4 regions of the Bacillus sp. LQ01 genome follow, and region 1 is predicted to be linked to each of the others. Evidence: riboswitches for the same ligand, from Rfam matches in the RefSeq annotation. Region 1 holds a riboswitch; each other region holds the start of a gene.

The links. Region 1 has a riboswitch for thiamine pyrophosphate ahead of tenA (thiaminase II). Riboswitches for the same ligand answer to the same signal wherever they lie in the genome.
Region 2: it holds a riboswitch for thiamine pyrophosphate, as region 1 does, so the genes downstream of both, thiT (energy-coupled thiamine transporter ThiT) here and tenA (thiaminase II) in region 1, are expected to answer to the same signal.
Region 3: it holds a riboswitch for thiamine pyrophosphate, as region 1 does, so the genes downstream of both, AC22L0_RS24020 (MTH1187 family thiamine-binding protein) here and tenA (thiaminase II) in region 1, are expected to answer to the same signal.
Region 4: it holds a riboswitch for thiamine pyrophosphate, as region 1 does, so the genes downstream of both, thiC (phosphomethylpyrimidine synthase ThiC) here and tenA (thiaminase II) in region 1, are expected to answer to the same signal.

Annotation. Positions count from the first base shown of each region.
Region 1 is NZ_JBYEZL010000001.1:3,119-8,172, reverse strand. It holds gene AC22L0_RS00100 (ABC transporter substrate-binding protein) at 1-487, opposite strand, end outside; gene AC22L0_RS00095 (ABC transporter permease) at 484-1,236, opposite strand; gene AC22L0_RS00090 (ABC transporter ATP-binding protein) at 1,236-1,985, opposite strand; gene tenA (thiaminase II) at 1,954-2,649, opposite strand; TPP riboswitch at 2,735-2,838, opposite strand; TPP riboswitch at 2,899-3,010, opposite strand; gene AC22L0_RS00080 (SH3 domain-containing protein) at 3,280-4,434, shown strand; gene AC22L0_RS00075 (hypothetical protein) at 4,440-4,778, shown strand; gene AC22L0_RS00070 (DUF3965 domain-containing protein) at 5,019-5,054, opposite strand, start outside.
Region 2 is NZ_JBYEZL010000002.1:62,079-67,132, reverse strand. It holds gene feoB (ferrous iron transport protein B) at 1-1,660, opposite strand, end outside; gene AC22L0_RS12630 (FeoA family protein) at 1,657-1,884, opposite strand; TPP riboswitch at 2,079-2,180, shown strand; gene thiT (energy-coupled thiamine transporter ThiT) at 2,267-2,935, shown strand; gene AC22L0_RS12620 (sensor histidine kinase) at 3,144-4,994, opposite strand; gene AC22L0_RS12615 (response regulator transcription factor) at 4,991-5,054, opposite strand, start outside.
Region 3 is NZ_JBYEZL010000004.1:113,883-118,936, forward strand. It holds gene AC22L0_RS24015 (non-ribosomal peptide synthetase family protein) at 1-1,382, shown strand, start outside; TPP riboswitch at 1,435-1,536, shown strand; gene AC22L0_RS24020 (MTH1187 family thiamine-binding protein) at 1,638-1,958, shown strand; gene AC22L0_RS24025 (ABC transporter permease) at 1,930-2,703, shown strand; gene AC22L0_RS24030 (ABC transporter substrate-binding protein) at 2,700-3,698, shown strand; gene AC22L0_RS24035 (ABC transporter ATP-binding protein) at 3,695-4,444, shown strand.
Region 4 is NZ_JBYEZL010000003.1:288,465-293,518, forward strand. It holds gene AC22L0_RS22135 (arsenic transporter) at 1-344, shown strand, start outside; gene thiC (phosphomethylpyrimidine synthase ThiC) at 446-2,206, opposite strand; TPP riboswitch at 2,319-2,434, opposite strand; gene lldP (L-lactate permease) at 2,506-4,167, opposite strand; gene AC22L0_RS22150 (magnetosome magnetite crystal formation protein family) at 4,463-4,780, shown strand; gene AC22L0_RS22155 (metal-binding protein) at 4,852-5,054, opposite strand, start outside.

The DNA of each region.
Region 1 (5,054 bases):
GATTACCACCAGCTTCTTTTACCATCGTTTTTAAATACATCTCACTTAAAGGTGTTCCAGAGTATCCTACTGTTTTTCCTTCTAAATCTTTCGGTGATTGAATGCCCGCTGATTTCAGTGATACAACATGATTTAATGGTGAACGTACGACAGCTCCAATTGATTTCACTGGAATTTGCTCATTCGCTCTCGCCATAACAACATCTGGCTGATAATACAAGCCAACTGTTACCTTCCCTGCTGCTGCCAGCGTTAATGGATCAGTCGGATTAGAAGGGAATTTAATATTTACCTTTACACCTTCTTCTTTAAAGTATCCTTTTTCAATTGCTGCATAGATAAAGCTATGTACCGCATTTGGATACCAATCTAACATGACTGTTATTTCTTTCTCTTTTTTACTTTTGTCTGATGCTGAATTACTCGAACATCCTGCAATTATTGCAATTAATAATGTAAACACAAAGATGCGCTTTAAAAATTTCATGAATACTTCCTCCAACTAATGAATTTCTTTTCTAATATGGAAATAATTACGACGAAGAAAATAGCTAATAATGATAACAATACAATAGGTGCAAATACGCCAGCTCCATCTAACTGCGTCATCATTCTCTTACTGAAATATCCAAGCCCAGCTTGTGCACCGAGCCATTCTCCAATTGCTGCTCCGATAACACTAAGCGGAACTGCAATTTGTAAAGCTGAGAAAAAATAAGGAAGAGCAGACGGCAACTTTAATTTAAGAAAAATATCTCTTTTTGTTGCTCCATATGTAACTAAGAGCTCCTCCCATTCTTTTTTCGTACTACGCAGTCCATCATACGTATTGACCGCAATTGGGAAAAACGTAATTAAAACTGTGACAACAACCTTACTCCAAATTGTGTATCCAAACCATAAAACAAATAGCGGAGCAAGCGCAGTAATCGGAATCGTTTGTGAAGCAACTAATAATGGATAAAATGCTCTCTCCATCCATGTACTCGCATTCATTAACATCGCTAGCCCTACACCTAATACGATAGAGATAACAACACCTATTAAAACGACGTATAACGTTGCAGGTAAATGAACTGTAAATAATATGTCTTTTAGTTTCCATATCTTCATTACAATCGCAGAAGGTGACGGTAAAATGTACATCTCATCTACAATTCTTGCTCCTATTTCCCACACAGCTAGTAAAATACTAGAAAGTGTAATAGCAGGAACTAATTCTTTCAATCGGTTCATCACACAAGTACCTGCCTTTGTAACATACTAAGAAGCTCATCTTTCAGCGCTAATACTTCCGGTTTATATAAATCTTTTCGTGTTCTGTTATGATCAAGCGGTACAGTCCGCTCAGTCAAAGTCGTTATCGGCTGCTGTTCCACTACTAAAACTCGGTTTGAAAGAAATAACGCTTCTTCAACATCATGAGTAATGAATAAAATTGTTTTTTCCCACTCTTGCCATTGTTCAAACAACCATTCTTGCAAAGAGGTCTTCGTTAAAGCATCCAACGCACTAAATGGTTCATCTAACAGCAATATTTCCCCGCCTGTTAATAAAGTTCGAATAAAAGATACACGTTGTCTCATACCACCAGATAAATCTTTCGGATATTTTTTCTCATACCCTTGCAAACCAAATTTATGTAACAGTTCCTTTGCCTTTACTTGTGCTTCTTTCTTCTGTACACCTTGGCACTCTAGCGGCAGGGCAGCATTCTCAATAATTGTTCTCCACGGCAAAAGCATATCTTTTTGCGGCATATATCCTACAGGATGGTGCTTTGTTTCTGTCAGTTCTATCTGTCCAGTACTTACCTTTTCTAGACCTGTAATAAGGCGAAATAAAGTACTTTTCCCACATCCACTCGGTCCGATAATACTGACAAACTCTTTCTCATGTATAGAAGCATTTAATTCATGGATGATTGGTTTCTCATCGTAATGAAAAGAAACATTATGAAACTGTAGTATGTTCTTGCTCCTCAAATCCCCACATCTCCTTACGATAGGACATATCCCAGAATAAATATTCAAATCGACTGGAATATAAGAAAATCTCCTCTAATCTTTCTAGTTCTGTCTCAGACTTTCCCACTGCCATTTCATTTAATAAATCTATTAACCAAATACACAGATTACCGTATTCTCCCGAACTATATCCTTGAATCCACTCACCAAAAAACTCATGATCTCTTGCTCCAGGAATATCATTTAAACGCTTTCCAATTTCCCAATAGCTCCACATACATGGAAGAAGCGCTGCTATTAATTCCGCAAGTGTGCCATTTTGAGATACAGACATCATGTAATTTGTATAAGCTAAATTTTTAGCAGATGGTTTCGCAGACTCTATCTCCTCTATAGAAATTCCAAGTCTTTTTGCATATTGTTTATGGATTGTCATTTCGCCATTTAATATTCCATCAATTTGTTCAGCGAACTTTCCCATTACTTGTGGATTCGTTGCTTTTACAACACCAATCGCATATAACTTTGCATAATCTAGCAGATATAAATAATCTTGAATAATATAATACTGGAATTTATCTTTTTCTAACGTGCCATCTCCCATACCTACTACAAACGGATGATTATGACTCATCTCCCAAACCGGTTGCACAGTTTCTAATAATCTATCGCAAAATTTCATTTCTCTATCCCCTTTCAATATATGTATCTAAATAAAAAACCACTTCTATATATAAGAAGTGGTTACAGCAAATAAAGTTATACATTTATTCGATGTTCCACTTCCCTTCGCTAGTATTACCTAGATCAGGTGTTGTAAGGGTTAAGGATTATTCCTCTCTCAGCAAATCAAGCACCCCTAGTGGTTTCAATATGAAATTTTCAAATAAAAAAGCCCCGTTTCTATACGCAAAGAAACGGGGACTCATTGTTAGTGTCCGAATTGCTTCCCTACGCTAGCATAATCTAGATCAGGTAATAAAAAGGATCAAAGGCTTACGGCCTACTCTCAGCTGGCAACACCAGCTCTCCTAGCAAACTATATAATTATCACTGTCAGTATAACACCCTAATAAGACATCATCAACTTTTTTAATTTTCTTAATTATTAACAGAATATCAAATTTATACAATACATACATTCTATTTTAGAAAATAAAACCCCAATTAATTGCATAAGAAGGAATCATTATCCTCAAAAAATTTATTTTTATATTGATTTCATATTACATTTATGTGAATACACCCACTATATTATATCTTTATACTATAATAAAATTACAACTATACAACTAGAGGAGGTCTCTATTCCATGAATATGAAAGCTACTGCTTTAACAGCAACTACTGTAGCGATTGCTTCTTTACTTCCTTCTATGGGTGAAACAAATGTACAAAAAGCAAACGCTGAACAATTATCTAATATTAAAACTGGGTATGTCAAAGTCGATCAAGTAGCATTACATACAGAAGATAACGTAAAAAGCACATCAATTGATACAATTCGCTTTAATACAAAAGTGAACATCCTTGAAACAACTAATGAGTGGTATAAAGTATCTGTTCATAATAAAGTAGGTTATGTACAAAAAGATGCTATTTTACTAAAAAACAAACTTCATTCTAATGATCAATACATCGTTAATGCTAATGCATTAAACGTTCGCTCTGAACCTAATTTAGAATCTTCCATTTTAGATGTATTACCAAATGGCAAGTTTATTACCATTCAAGAAGATCAAGGCGAATGGTATAAAATATCGCATAATGGCCAAACAGGTTACGTACAAAAAGCATTCATCTCTAATGGTTCACAACCCTTAGTAAAAGGAATCACCGTTCAAAATAATACAAAATATACTGTTGCAACACCTAATCTAAATGTACGTAGCAACGCTAGTACAAGTAGCCCTCTACTCGGTTCATTACAAAACGGTACACAAGTACAAGTAGTAGAAACTGTAGGAACTTGGTATAAAATTCGTTTTGGCACAGGATACGGATATGTAGCAAAACACTATGTAGTACAAAATCAACCACAAGCTAAAACAGATCAACCTTCATCAATTCCAGCTGCTTTCAAATTCCCTGCTCAAGGAAGAATTAGCTCAACCTTTGATATACGCTGGGAACAAATGCATTATGGTATAGATATTGCCGCTCCAGGAAACGTCTCTATCCAAGCTGCTGCTGCAGGTAAAGTTGTGAAATCTTATTATTCAGCTAGCTATGGCAATGTTGTTTTCATTGCGCATCAAATCAATGGGAAATTATATACAACTGTTTATGCTCATATGAAGGATCGCACTGTACAAGCTGGTGATCAAGTACAAACTGGACAATTAATAGGTCATATGGGAAACACAGGTCATTCATACGGGCAGCATCTTCATTTTGAATTACATAATGGAGAATGGAATTTTGAAAAAACAAATGCAGTAAATCCACTGCCATATTTAGTTAGGTAAATTGTATGCCACGCAATATACCTCTTATAATTGAATACGTAGCCTTTTTAGGTTTAATCTGTTGTTTAATCATTTACAATACAAACATTGTATTTTTATCTATTATTATTGCTTTTGTTGCATTAGAAATTATGATGGAATCATTTCAAGTGCAACTAAAACAAAAAATTGCCCATATTTATAATGCTATTTTTCTTTTGAGTGCTCTCATAACAAATATAATTAGTAATGGCTTTTATTTATCTACTGTATTTCCAGTATTCTTTATGGCTGTTTTATTATTTGTAGCTAGATATATTAATGTCCCTTATAACCAAAAACAAAAACAAGAACAAGAAGCTTAGAAAGAGGAGACACTGTGTACCAATCTTTCAAAGATACTCCAATAAAATACATATTGAATTTGTATAAGAAAGCCAATACTTTTTTTGGTATACAAGGAAGTTATACTGAACAACTTCTCCTATATGGAATGTTTTTTCTTGTCTTAATCACTTTCTCCTTGTTTTACTAACAAAAAAGGATCTCACATAAACTGGAGATCCTTTTTAATTTATATTAATTTTTCATATCGAAAATATTGTTTATCCACAAGCATATTTTTCATAAATAAAGCTCAG
Region 2 (5,054 bases), on a different contig from region 1:
CAAATAGCGGTGCGATAAATCCACCAATCATCGCTAAGTAACTGTCTCCCATATCAACACCAAATCCTGATGGACCTGCATAGTTTAATAACCAAATGACAACCGAACCACCAAAGATGAATGTACCAGCTTTACGAACAAATCCTTTTCCTTTCTCCCACGTGCTCAGCCATAATGTTTTCGCTTGTGGCACACGGTAAGGCGGTAATTCAATTACGAAAATAGACTTTTCCGCTTTCAAAATCGTAAGAGACATAATTTTTGTAACTAATAACGCAAGAACAATCCCTGCAACATATAAAGAAAATACAACAGTCGCCTGACTATGCGGGAAGAATACGCCCGCAAATAATGCATATACAGGTAATCGTGCTGAACAAGACATAAATGGTGTTACTAAAATGGTAAGTAAACGTTCTTTCTCCTGTTCAATCGTTCTCGCAGCCATAATACCTGGAACGTTACATCCAAAACCGATAATCATCGGAATAAAAGCTTTTCCGTTTAAGCCGAAAAACTCCATAATTCTATCCATAACAACTGCAATTCGCGCCATATACCCTGAGTCTTCTAATAATGAAATGAAAAAGAATAGTGCAAAGATTTGTGGTACGAATACTAATACAGCACCAACACCGGCAATAATACCTTCTGTAACGAGTGCTTGAATAAAATGAGAAGCTCCAATACTTGTAAGTCCAGCCGTCACCCAATCCGTAAGCTGGCCACCAAAAAACTCATCTAACATATCAGATAAAGGTGTACCAATCCACGTAAACGTAACCTGAAAAATAAAAAACATAACTGCTAAAAAGATTGGAAGTCCTAAAATTTTATGTGTAATTAATCTATCAATTTTTTCTGAAAAAGGAATTTTTCCTTCTTTCTCATGCTTCATAACATTTGTTTTTAACTTTTCAATATACGCTTCACGAGTTTTGTAAATGTGCTCTTCTAACGTACAATCAAGTTTTCCTTCTAAGCGAGATCGAATGGCTATGAGTTCCTTATAAATTGGTAATGCTTTCATTTCTTTTTCTACTACTTCGTTATTGCTTAAAAATTGAAGTGCTAACCATCTCGGATGCTCGTAATTCGCTGTCTCTAAAAGAGCAATTACTTCTCCAATTCCTTCATCCATTTGTACACCATATGAAATAAGGAATGGCTTTTTCTCTTTTTTGTCATTTTCTTTAAGAGTCGTAAGCAGTTCTTCACAGCCTTTTCCACTTCTTGCAACAACAGGAACGACTGTTACACCTAATAGTTCTGATAATCGTTTTACATTAATGACAATTCCTCTTTGCTTCGCCACATCAACCATGTTTAAACCAATTGAGACTGGCTTACCAAATTCAAGTAATTGCAACGTTAAATGCATATTTCTTTCAAACTGCGAGGAATCTACGATATTTAACATATGATTAAATTCTTCTGTTAATAGAAAGTTTGTTACAACACCTTCATCACGTGAAACTGGATTTAAATCATAAACACCTGGTAAATCAATTAATGTTCCTTGTCTATCTTTTAATTTACCAACCTTCTTTTCTACTGTTACACCGCTCCAGTTTCCTACATACTCATAAGAACCAGTAAGTGCATTAAATAATGATGTCTTCCCTGTATTCGGATTCCCTAGCAAAGCTACCTTATTCACGCTAATTCCACCTTTATCATTTTCGCGTCACAATGACGAATACTAATTAACTGTCCACGACACTCCAATGTACAAGGACCTTTGAACATCGCTTTCTGTTTCAGGCGAAGTTCGCTTCCTTCAGCAAGACCGAAAGCAGCTAGTCTACGCTTTAATAGCTGATCTAAAGACTGAATACTTTTTACTAACACTTTCTCTCCAATTTTAATATCTACTAAACTCATAACCTTCCCCCTCAGAAGAGAATGATAATTATTTTCAAAAAAATTATACCACACCCAATTTCTCTTGTACTATACCCTTTTGCTTCATATTTATTAACATTTCGCTACAATTCTATTTCAATTATTGTCATACTGTATTCGTTTGCCATTCTCATCCATTTCGCTTACAATAAACAATAGCAAATAAAGAATCTCGTTATCACTGGGGGAGCCATGCCGCTGAGAGGGAACACTTCGTTCCGACCCTTCGAACCTGTTAGTTAATGCTAACGCAGGGATTGTGCAAACGTCCGAAATACATACCTCATTTTTATTTACGTATTTCGTATCCTCCTATGATATCTATTCTTTTTTGTACAACTTGGATTTAGGGGGAGACAACATGCGTAACACCAATTTACAAGCGATGATCGAATCTGCTATTCTTGCAGCCTTCGCCATGATTATCGATATTTTACCATTATCACTTAAACTTCCAACAGGCGGTTCTATCTCATTCGCTATGATTCCTATTTTTATTATTGCTTACCGCTGGGGCTTTAAATCAGCTTTCTTAGGTGGTTTAGTTTGGGGACTATTACAAATAGTCGTGGGGGATGCTTATATTTTAACACCTGTTCAAGCATTCATTGAGTACTTCATTGCCTTTGCTTTTATCGGATTTGCTGGCTTATTCTATCGTCCAATTCAAAAAGCACTTTTAACGTCTAATGAAAATAGTGAAGAACATTCAAGTTTAGGTAGTCGCAATGAAAAACCTTCAGCAAAACAAAACCATGGTAAGAAAATCCTTGTTTACATTATCCTTGCTACATTTGTCGGTAGCTTTGCTCGCTATTTCTGTCACTTTATTGCCGGTATTATTTTCTGGGGACAATATGCGCCGAAAGGTCAATCAGCTGTGTTATATTCATTAATCGTAAATGGAAGTACAATGCTTGGTTCTTTTATTTTATGTACAGTTTTACTTATATTTTTATTCCTCACTTCCCCACGCTTATTCAAAAGCATCAGTGCTTATCAAATGAATACACAAAAAAAGGGCGCTTAATGAGCGCTCTTTTTTCATATCGTAATATTAATTAAAAATACAATAAATGCGCAAAAGAAAATAAATACCATTATACTTAGCCAATTGCTATGCACGGTTCATCGACTCCTTACATAACCTCATTTTCTAACCAGATTATATCGCTTAAAAATAAAGATTAGGTAAAGATAATATGAAAATAAATTAAAAAAAGCGTAGCATGCATTATCTACGCTTTTTTCGGTAAGTAAAAGTAAAATAATACACCGTCTTCTGTATTTTTCACTCCATATTCAGCATCGTGTAATTCTAAAATATTTTTAGAAATAGCAAGCCCAAGTCCCGTCCCACCTTGTGAACGCTGACGAGCTGTATCCACTCGATAAAAACGATCCCAAATTTTATCTAATTGTTCTTCTTCAATGTGAGTACCTTTATTTTCAATGCACACTTTTATACGATCCTTCTCATCTATTGTAGAAATAATAATATCTTCTTTATTTGGTGTATAACGTATGGCATTCGTAATGAAGTTAACGATGACTTGTTCAATCCGGCCTTGATTTGCAATCACTTCAAATGAATGTATATTTTTATGAACATGAAGTTCTTTTTTCTCTATTTCCACAGATAGATGTTCACATATATCTTCAATTACTGTATCAATATAAAACGAAGACTTTTTCATTTTATATGTACCAGATTCAAATTTAGCTAACTCAAGCATATCCAAAATTAAAGTATCCATTTTGTCTACTTCTCTCTCCATCGCTTGAAAATAATACTCTTTTTTATGCTCAGCTACCCCGTCTTTTAAAATGGAAATACAACTTTTCATAATACTTAGCGGTGTTTTTAATTCATGCGAAACACCAGAAATGAATTCTTTCCGTGTATTTTCTAACTTTCTTTCCTTTTCAATATCTTCTTCTAACTGTCCAATATGGGAATGGAGTTTATTTGATAGCACATTAATATTTTTCGATAAATCTCCAATTTCATCTTTTGAAGTAATCGGTATTTTTTCTGTAAAATCTAATTGTGCTATTTTCTTCGTCGTATCATTTATTTTTAATAACGGTTTGGCAATTTGTTTTGAGTAATAGAACGAAGCTAAAAAAATAAGAACAACTACAAATGCAATGATATAGATATAGTAATCTTGCACCATTTGTACAGCTTCATCTACGGGCTGTAAAGAAGCCATCGCATAAATATATGTTACTGATCCGTCTTTTTCTATTGGCTTGATTAATAATTTATATTTAATATCATTTTTTTCATAGTCCATTGTTTGTGTTGTATATTGTATGGGCTTGCTCTCTTTTAATAATAAATTAGTTTGAAATTCTTTTATGCTATCTAAGAAGATGCCATTTTTATAAATTGGATTCACAGGACCTTTTACATCTGGTAACTGTACTTTTGTAACACGTCCTCCTATGTAAACATTTAATTCTTGAGCAGCTTGCTCCTGAACAGCTGGTTTCTTTTCCTTAACAAGTTGTTCCTCAACTGCTCTCTTTTTCTCCTCATTTAATTTGCTCATTTTCTCATTAAATGCTTTTTCTAACGGTTTATTAGATCCACTTAAATTCTGCTTAGATAAAGAAAAAGAGAATGGAATAAAACTATCTTCTTTTCTCACTCCAGAAAAATAAATTTCTTGCCCTAAAAACTGCTCTGATAATTTATTATCAATTTCCTCTATATTGACGAGATTACCTAAGGGAATTTTAAATATTTGTTGTCCAAAGCTCTTTTGTTGCCTACGATCTATCGTTACTTCAAAATAAAAATCATCTGCATGTTTTAAATTCCCGTTCTTATCTAATGTCGTAATCCACGTATTATTTTCTCTTAAAAAGTCTTGCTCTAGTTTCTGAATTTCTTCTGCATTTCCTGCATAATTTAAATAATTCTTCTCAAAAGAATTTAAATTCACTTTAATATCTTCCACTTTTCGATTCGCATAATATTGTTTAAAAAATATCGTTTGTCCAATAAATATCGTCGCTAAAATCAACATACATAATGCTGTTGTAAGAGTAAATAATTTTAGTACAATTCCTTTCTTCATACATTCCCCTCAAATTTATAACCAGTTCGTACTACAGTTGTAATATACTTTGCTTTCTCT
Region 3 (5,054 bases), on a different contig from region 1:
TAGCGAACGCCTGGGCGGAAGTATTAGGAATTTCAAAAGTTGGAGTGCATGATGATTTCTTTACAATTGGTGGACATTCATTAAAAGTATTACGAGTCTTAACATTGTTAAAAGAAGATTTCTCACATTTAACAATTCAAGATTTCTTTAAAGAAAGAACGATATATGGATTAGCTCGAATTGAGCGAGAAGTAAAAGTAGAGAAAGAAGAAGTATTTCGTGAATATAAAGTGATTCACGAGCCAGATACTATCACGTATGCAAACGTTTTGGAAGAAACCCAGATTTCAAATGTCTTTTTAACAGGAGCTACTGGTTATTTAGGATCACACATATTATATGAATTGTTGAGAGATACATCTGCTACTATTTATTGTTTAGTAAGACCAACCAAAGATGTGCAGCAAAGAATTATAGATACATTAACAGGCTACTTTAATGATATATGTGAAGAATGGTTACAGCGTATACAGGCCGTAGCTGGTGATCTGGGAGAAGAGTATCTTGGGATGAGCGAAGAAGAATTTATGTTCATCAGTTCTAAGATGGATACGATAATTCATTGCGGTGCAGATGTAAGACATTTTGGAGATGTAAAACAATTTGAAAATATAAATGTCCAAGGAACTAGCCGTATGCTAGCATTAGCGGAGAAAGGTGCTACATTCCATTTTATTTCTACAATTGGTATCCCGTTAGAATTAGCGGTAGATCAATGGGATACATACATGAAAACTGGTGATTTTAATTACAGTGTAGACTTAGAGAATGTATATTCAAATAGTAAACTACAAGCGGAAAACATTGTTCGTGAAGCAATGAAAAATGGTTTGCGCGGAAATATTTATCGTGCAGGTAATTTAGCATGTCATTCAGAAACAGGTTCGTTCCAACAAAATATTGAAGGAAACGCATTTTATCGTCTTATTAAAACAATGCTATTAATTGGGAAAGCACCAAATGTGAAGTGGAAAGTTGATTTCACACCAATTGATTTTGCTAGTAAATCAATTGTATCGTATTTACAAGATGCGCAAATTGTAGGAGAGACGTTACATATTTGTCATCCACATCAAATTGAGTTTGAACAATTTATACAGCTAATTGGAGAGTGTGGATACAATCTTGAAATGGTTCCACTTTCAGAATATGTAAATACCGGACTTGCATTAGCGAAGGGAAATGAAGTAATAGCAGAGTTAATTGCTTCTCAAGTTGCAGGAGATGGAGCACAGCAATCTGAAATTGTAATGGGTACACGTAGAACGAATGAATGGATTAAGAAAAAAGAATTGATAGTACCAGCAATTAATAAAGAATTTATACAGCAGTTATTAGCTCATGGTGAAAAAGTTGGTTATTTTCCAAAAATAATGAAATGATTATGCATGCTTTTGTTTGTTCAATAAAATAAATCATGCTACAATGAAAACGAATTAAGGACCGGGGAGCCAATTGGCTGAGAGGATGTAAGTAAACATCGACCCTCAACCTGATCTGGATAATGCCAGCGTAGGGAGTTACTTAAAGTGATGTAGCATATGTTATTCTGTAATAACTTGCATACAAGGCTTTCCTACGCAGTAGGAAAGCCTTTTCTTATTTTTGAAATTTAATTTTATAAGGGGGATTTTATTATGTCACAACAAGTTACAATGTCATTTTCAGTAGTACCACAAGCGAAAACGAAAGATGTATATTCTGTTGTCGATAAAGCAATTGAAGTTGTGCAACAATCGGGAGTTCGTTATGAAGTAGGGGCAATGGAAACAACTTTGGAAGGAGAATTAGATGTACTTCTTGATGTCGTTAAACGTGCGCAACAAGCTTGCGTCGATGCTGGAGCAGAAGAAGTGATTACTTCTATTAAAATCCATTATCGTCCAAGCACTGGTGTAACGATAGATGAAAAGGTTTGGAAGTACCGTGATGAATATGCAAAACCAGAAGCAATCTAAACTTATTACAACTATTTGGCTTATCCTTCTCATTGCGATATGGGAAGGATCTGTTTCATTATTTAAAATCGAACCGTGGATTTTACCAAAGCCTTCTGCCATTGTTCAAGAATTAATTGGGATGAAAGATTTACTATTACCAAATACGATGCAAACACTGCAGGAAGTTATAATTGGACTATTCTTTGCAATTTTATTGGGGACGAGCATCGCAATTATTATGGATGTTATACCGTTATTTCGTATTTTAATAAATCCATTGCTCGTTATTTCGCAAACAATTCCAATTGTTGTACTTGCACCGCTATTTATTATTTGGTTTGGATATGGGATGTTGCCGAAAGTAATGGTCGTAATACTCGTTTGTTTCTTCCCAATTGCGCTTAGTATTTTAGAAGGTTTTCAAACAGTAGATAAAAATATGCTGAAACTGTTACAAACAATGAAGGCGACGAAATGGCAAGTTTACCAGAAGGTAAAATTTCCAGCAGTGCTCCCATACTTTTTCTCAGGTTTAAAAATTGCAGTTACATATAGCGTAATGGGGGCAATTATCGGAGAATGGCTCGGTGCAAGTGAAGGATTAGGCGTTATGCTTACGAGGGCTACAAAATCCTTTTTGACTGCCCGAGTATTTGGTGTTGCAGCAATCATCGTTATGGTGACATTATGCCTGTATTTTATCGTAGAGTTTATGGCAAGAATAACAGCACCATGGATATATAGAAAGGACGGCAGAAAATGAAAAAAGGTTTGAAAGTTATGTTAGCTGCCTTAGTAGCGGTAGGTGTGGCTGGATGTAATCCGGCGAAGAAAGAAGAAAGTGCAAGTAAAGATCAAAAAGTAAAAGTAGTATTAGATTGGTTTCCAAATACGAATCATACTGGCTTGTATGTAGCGAAAACGAAAGATTATTACAAAAAGCAAGGATTAGATGTAGAAATTATTCAACCAGGTGACAATGTAACAGCAGAGCAAATGATAGCATCAGGAAAAGCAGACTTCGCAATAAGTGCACAAGAAAATGTAACGTTAGCTCGTGTAGAAGGAATTCCTGTTGTATCTGTAGGAGCGATTATTCAGCATAACACTTCAGCGTTTGCATCGCTTAAGAAAGACAATATGACGTCACCGAAAGATTTTGAAGGTAAACGTTACGGCGGCTGGGGAGGACCAGCAGAAGAAGCGACATTAAAGACGATTATGGATAAACATCAAGCTGATTTTAATAAAGTTGAAAAAATCATCTTAGGACAAACAGATTTCTTTAAATCAATTGGCCGTGATGCAGATTTCGAATGGATTTATTACGGTTGGGATGGTATTGAAGCGAAGCGTCAAGGAAAAGAGTTAAATACGATTATGGTGAAGGACTTAGATCCAGCGCTTGATTTCTATAGTCCTGTTATTATTACGAGTGAAAAACATACGAAGCAAGATAAAGACTTTGTGAAAAAGTTTATGAGTGCAACGACAGAAGGTTATAATTTTGCAATTAAGGAACCGAAAGAGGCTGCTGATATTTTAATTAAAGCTGTTCCAGATGTGAATAAAGATTTAGTTCAAGAAAGCCAAAAATGGTTAAGTACGAAGTATCAAGATGATGCTAAAGCATGGGGAGTACAGAAGGAAGAAATTTGGACGAATTACATGAATTTCTTATATGACAACAAAGTTATTAAAAAGAAAATCGATGTAAAAGATGCTTTTACAAATGAATTCCTTCCAAGTGAAAAATGAGCGGATTACAAATAAAAAATATAGTGAAATCTTTCGACGGAAAGAATGTATTAGAGAATATTAGTGCCTCTATACAAGAGGGAGAGTTTGTTTCCTTTGTAGGACCGAGTGGTTGCGGGAAAAGCACATTATTAAACATGATTGCAAATGTTGAAAAACCAACAAGCGGGAACGTAACGTATAACGATAAGCAAGTACAAGAGCAAGATGTTGTTAGTTATATGCCACAACAAGATTTATTACTACCGTGGCGATCAGCTTTGCAAAATATCGTTCTTCCGTTAGAAATTGAAGGAAAGCCGAAAAAACAAAGGCTGACAGAAGGAATGGAAGCATTAAAGCAGTTCGAACTAGATGAATATGCAAACCATTATCCAGATGAATTGTCTGGTGGTATGCGTCAAAGAATTAGTTTTCTGCGCACATATTTATGTGAAAAGCCAATTATGCTGCTTGATGAGCCTTTTGGTAAATTAGATGCATTTACAAAAATGGAAGTACATAGCTGGCTTTTAAACTCTTGGCATCAAGAGAAGCAAACAATCGTTATGGTTACACATGACTTAGATGAGGCAATCTTGCTTTCAGATCGCGTATTTATTTTATCTCAAAGACCAGCGTCAATAGTTGGCGAGGTACAAGTGAAATTACCTAGGCCGAGAACGATGGATATGTTAACATCACTCGAATTAAAAAAGGATAAAGAAGAGATTTTAAGTGTGTTAGCTCCTTATATGAAAAAATAGAAAAAGCTGATGTTTTAATTTTAGACGAACGGACTAATCATTTGGATGTAGAAACTAAGATGGCTTTACAGGAAGCGTTACAACAATACAAAGGAACGGTTTTAATTGTCTCACATGAACCTTCTTTCTATGAATCGTAGATAACAAAATTATGAAATATAGAAGAATGGAATACTCAACAATATGAATAAAGAAAAGGCATTAGCTTTTATGAGCTAATGCCTTTTCTTTGTGATTAACATGATTTTCGAGAACTCTTACATGAGAATTGTATGAAGAAGCACTCTTATGGTGCGCTTATAAGCGTGCTTTTTCTTTTGTTATATTTATAATACGAAAGCCTTTCCCTAACAGGTGACTATCTTTCTTTATATATATAGATAGTTCAAAATGGAATAAAAATAATTCCTTTATGTAAAGGATAATATGGATATTATAGGAAGACAATAGAAATTAAAGGAAATTCATGTAAAATTCAAATGAACTTCATATAAACTTCATATTAGAAATTAAATATAATTATAATAGGTTATCGTGATATTTTTGATTTTTCATAAAATTAAAAGTTTGAATTTAGGAGGTATTGCTCAAACCTAAATTCAAACTTTAT
Region 4 (5,054 bases), on a different contig from region 1:
TCTATGCTAGCTTTGCAATGGGCGGACTTGTATCCATCCTCTCTAACGTCTTCAATAACCATCCTGCCCTTATGATTGGTACAATCACATTAACAGAAATGGGACTAGATCCAGTCACATTAAAAACTATCTATCTTGCAAACATCATTGGTAGTGACATCGGTTCACTATTACTACCAATTGGTACGCTAGCTTCACTCATTTGGATGTATATTCTGAAACAAAACAAAATTAAAGTAAAATGGAAAGACTATTTAAGTGTATCCCTTATCGTTATCCCGCTCACAACAGTCGTCACACTATTCCTCTTATTCTACTGGGTACATCTCTTCTTCGCCTTATAAACAACAGAAGCCCCATTTGCTACCGTCTTAGCAAATGGGGCTTCTTCTATAATAAAGTTAGGTACTACAGTGTGATCAATCAAGTAAAGAGGTGTAACATGTTATTGATATAAATGACTACCAGCTTCTTTAAATTCTTCTGCTTTCTCTTTCATTCCTTTTTCAATTGCTTCTGTCGTTTCTAAATCATTTTCTTTTGCATATTCACGAATATCATGTGAAATTCTCATACTACAAAACTTCGGTCCACACATTGAACAGAAGTGAGCTGTCTTTGCCCCTTCTGCAGGCAACGTTTCATCATGATATTCCATCGCACGTTCAGGATCTAAAGATAAATTAAATTGATCGCGCCAACGGAATTCGAAGCGTGCTTTTGAAAGTGCATCATCACGCTGATGAGCCGTTTTATGTCCTTTCGCAAGATCAGCCGCATGCGCTGCAATTTTGTACGTAATAACACCCGTGCGTACATCATCTTTGTTTGGCAAACCTAAATGTTCTTTCGGCGTTACATAACAAAGCATCGCTGTTCCAAACCAGCCAATCATCGCAGCTCCAATTGCAGATGTAATATGGTCATAACCTGGTGCAATATCTGTCGTTAGTGGCCCAAGTGTGTAAAACGGCGCGCCCTGACAAATATCAAGCTCTTTCTCCATATTCTCTTTAATTAAGTGCATCGGTACGTGTCCAGGTCCTTCAATCATAACTTGCACATCATGTTTCCAAGCAATTTTTGTTAATTCACCAAGTGTTTCAAGCTCGGAAAACTGTGCTTCGTCATTTGCATCTGCAATAGACCCTGGACGTAATCCATCTCCAAGAGAGAACGAAACATCGTACTGCTTCATAATTTCACAAATCTCTTCAAAGTGAGTATATAGGAAGTTTTCTTTATGATGGAATAAACACCACTGCGCCATAATCGAACCACCGCGCGAAACGATACCTGTCGTACGCTTTGCCGTGATTGGAATATAACGAAGCAATACACCAGCGTGAATCGTAAAGTAATCAACGCCTTGCTCCGCCTGCTCAATTAACGTATCACGATATACTTCCCACGTTAAATCTTCTGCAATTCCGTTTACTTTTTCCAGCGCTTGATAGATCGGTACAGTTCCAACTGGTACAGGCGCGTTACGAATAATCCACTCACGCGTCGTATGAATATTTTTACCTGTAGATAAATCCATAATCGTATCCGCACCCCAGCGCGTTGCCCATGTCATCTTCTCTACTTCTTCTGCAATCGAAGAAGATACAGCTGAGTTTCCGATATTCGCGTTTACCTTCACATGAAAATTACGCCCGATGATCATCGGTTCAGCTTCTGGATGATTAATATTCGCTGGTAAAATAGCGCGGCCTTCTGCGATTTCCTTACGAACAAACTCCGGCTCTACCCCTTCACGAATCGCAACGTATTCCATCTCAGACGTAATAATGCCATTACGTGCATAGTGCATTTGCGTAACATTTGCACCTTGCTTTGCTCTAAGTGGCTGGCGATCCATTTGCGGGAAAACAGGTGTATGCTTCGAAGCTACTTTCACACCGTCATCCTCTGGTTTCACTTCACGCCCTTCGTATGCTTCTACATCACCACGCCCCATAATCCAAGAGTGGCGCGGCGTTGGAATTCCTTTTTCCAACTCGACCTTATACGCAGGATCTGTATAAGGACCGCTCGTATCATACACACGGATTGGTGGATTTGGGACACCATTCGTTTCGCTTTGTTCAATCTCACGCATCGGCACTTTCATACCTTCTCGTGGTCCATCCACATATACTTTCTTACTCCCTGGTAAACTCGATTTCAATTCAATTTGCTCAGCTGAAACAGATTGTTTCATAAATTTTGTTGCCCCCCTGTTCGTGACAAGGACGAGATATGGCCAGCGCATGCCAAAATAAAAAGAGCCAGGTCCATAAAAAAATAAGGACCTGGCTCATAAAGACATCATTATGTAAAGCCGTTAACTTCCCTACGCTGGTACGAGCCAGATCAGGTCCAAAGGGTTAAGAAGTTCACGCGCTTCTCTCTCAGCCTACGCATACGTTAGGCACCCCTAGTTTATCACTGATTTAATTTTCAATACTTTCCCATCATACACGATAATCTGAAAAATGAAAAGTTTATTTCTTTTGCTATTTACGGAATCATCCAAGTTAAATAATATGCCTGAACATAAGTCATAATCCCCACAATTATGACGAAGAACAAGCTATGTTTCACTGTAAAACGGAACAAATCCGATTCTTTTCCAGCAAGACCAACTGCTGCACAAGCGATTGCAATCGACTGCGGGGAAATCATTTTCCCTGTTACACCGCCTGTTGTATTTGCTGCAACAAGAAGCACTTCAGATACGCCGACTTGCTGCGCTGTAATGGCTTGTAAATTTGAGAACAGTGCATTCGCAGACGTATCAGACCCTGTTAGGAATACGCCAATCCAGCCTAAGAATGGTGAGAAGAACGGGAATAGTCCGCCAGTTCCGGCTAATGCTAACGCTAACGTAGAAGATAGACCAGAATAGTTTGCGATAAATGCAAACCCTAGTACAAATCCGATAGATAGAATTGGCATTTTTAATTCGCTTAACGTTTCTTTAAATGTCACTACTGCATCTTTTACATTCATTTTCAAAATAAACATGGAAATGATACAAGCAATTAAAATCGCTGTTCCAGTTGCCGATAATACATCAAACTTCAGAATTGCCTCGTAAGGCGTTGGTTTATTTACAATTGGCTCTGCTTTCATTACTAAATTATGCAGACCTGGAATTTCAAACTTAAATACAAGACTTTCTAAAGCCCCTCCTGGAGCGAATAATGCCTTAAAGAAACTTTGGCTCCAAATGACTACCATAACCGTTAATACGATAAATGGAGACCATGCTTTCACTACTTTTCCAAACGTTAATTTCGGCATCGATGCCGCTGTCGTTGTTACTGCTACTTCACTATTTGCTTGCCCGGATTGATAAATTTCTTTCGGCTGCCAAACTTTTAAGAACAGTGCTAAACTAATTAAACTTACAAGTGCCGATGTAATATCCGGAAGTTCCGGTCCTAAAAATGTCGCTGTAATGAACTGCGTAATCGCAAATGAACTACCCGCTACAAGTAACGCAGGCCACGTTTGTCTTATACCTTTAAATCCATCCATTAAAAATACGATAAAGAATGGAACAAATAATGATAGGAACGGTAATTGATGCCCAGCCATTTGTCCAATTTTATGTGGATCAATACCTGTTACTTGTCCAGCAACTGTAATCGGAATTCCCATCGCTCCGAACGCCACTGGTGCAGTATTTGCAATCAAACAAAGACCTGCTGCGTATAAAGGATTTAACCCAAGACCCGCAAGAAGCGCTGCTGTAATCGCTACTGGTGCCCCAAATCCTGCCGCTCCTTCTAAAAATGCTCCAAATGAAAATCCAATTAAAATAACGAGTAGACGATGATCGTTCGTAATCGATAATACCGATGCACGAATCACATCAAATTGACCTGTTTTCACAGAAATTTTATATAAAAATACGGACATAATGATAATCCAAGCAATTGGCCATAACCCATACAAAAAACCGTACCCGGTTGCTGCCATTGCCATCGTGAACGGCATTTTATAAGCGAATAACGCTACTAAAACTGTAAGTACAACTGTAATAAATCCTGCCACATACCCCTTCATGCGGAAAACTGCTAAAGCTAAGAAAAAAAAGATAATCGGAATAAGTGCGACCGCTGCCGAAATCCAAATGTTTCCGAATGGATCATAAACTTGTGTCCATGTGTTCATTGTTCTCTCCCCCTAAAGAATCCCCTTTTAAATAGAATAACCTCATCAATAGACTATCAGGTCATCATACCTTTAAGCCTAAAATAAAAAAACGTTTAAGAAAACGTTTTCAACAACTTTCATTTATACTGTACCATAACAATTTCTATTAAAAAAGATTTTTTTGAAAATTTTATTATTTAACAGAAAATCTTACAAAATCGTCACGTTCTTGTAATGTTCATCGATAGGAAGTTTGCTAAAATTATTGCATAATAATAGTATAACAACAGAAATTATTCATGAGGTGATATATATGAACGGAAATAAAATATTAGCTGCGTTATCATACTTTAGTGTACTATTTGCCCCTATCTTATTCCCTATTATCGTTTGGATCGTGGGAGACGCTGAAACAAAACCACATGCAAAACGTGCTCTATGGACACACATCATTCCAAGTATCGCTACATTCATTGGCGTAACTATTCTAGGAATTATGGGTCTTGGATCTGATCAACCAGATGTAACACTTGGAATTGGATCAATGATTGTCTTAGCTATTTGCGGAATCATCAGCTTATACTACTTCATCTGGAACATTGTAAAAGGAATTAAAGTGCTGAAAGCTTAATTTTAAACAAATGTTTGTTTAAAAAGGGCCCCTTGCAATTTGCAAGGGGCCCTTTTCCTAATTCGTTCACTTTATCTTCTGCGTTTCTTCTTTTTTCTCATCATTTTCTTTCGGCGCGTATTCACTTTATCCGCTATAATGTGGAGCGTACTTGCCACAACAATTCCCATTAAGAACGTTACAATTTCAACCTCATGCTTCTTCGCAATTTCTATTAAATTACCATCCAGTGCGATTACATTTAATAGTAATAAAAATGGAGAAAAGACGATTA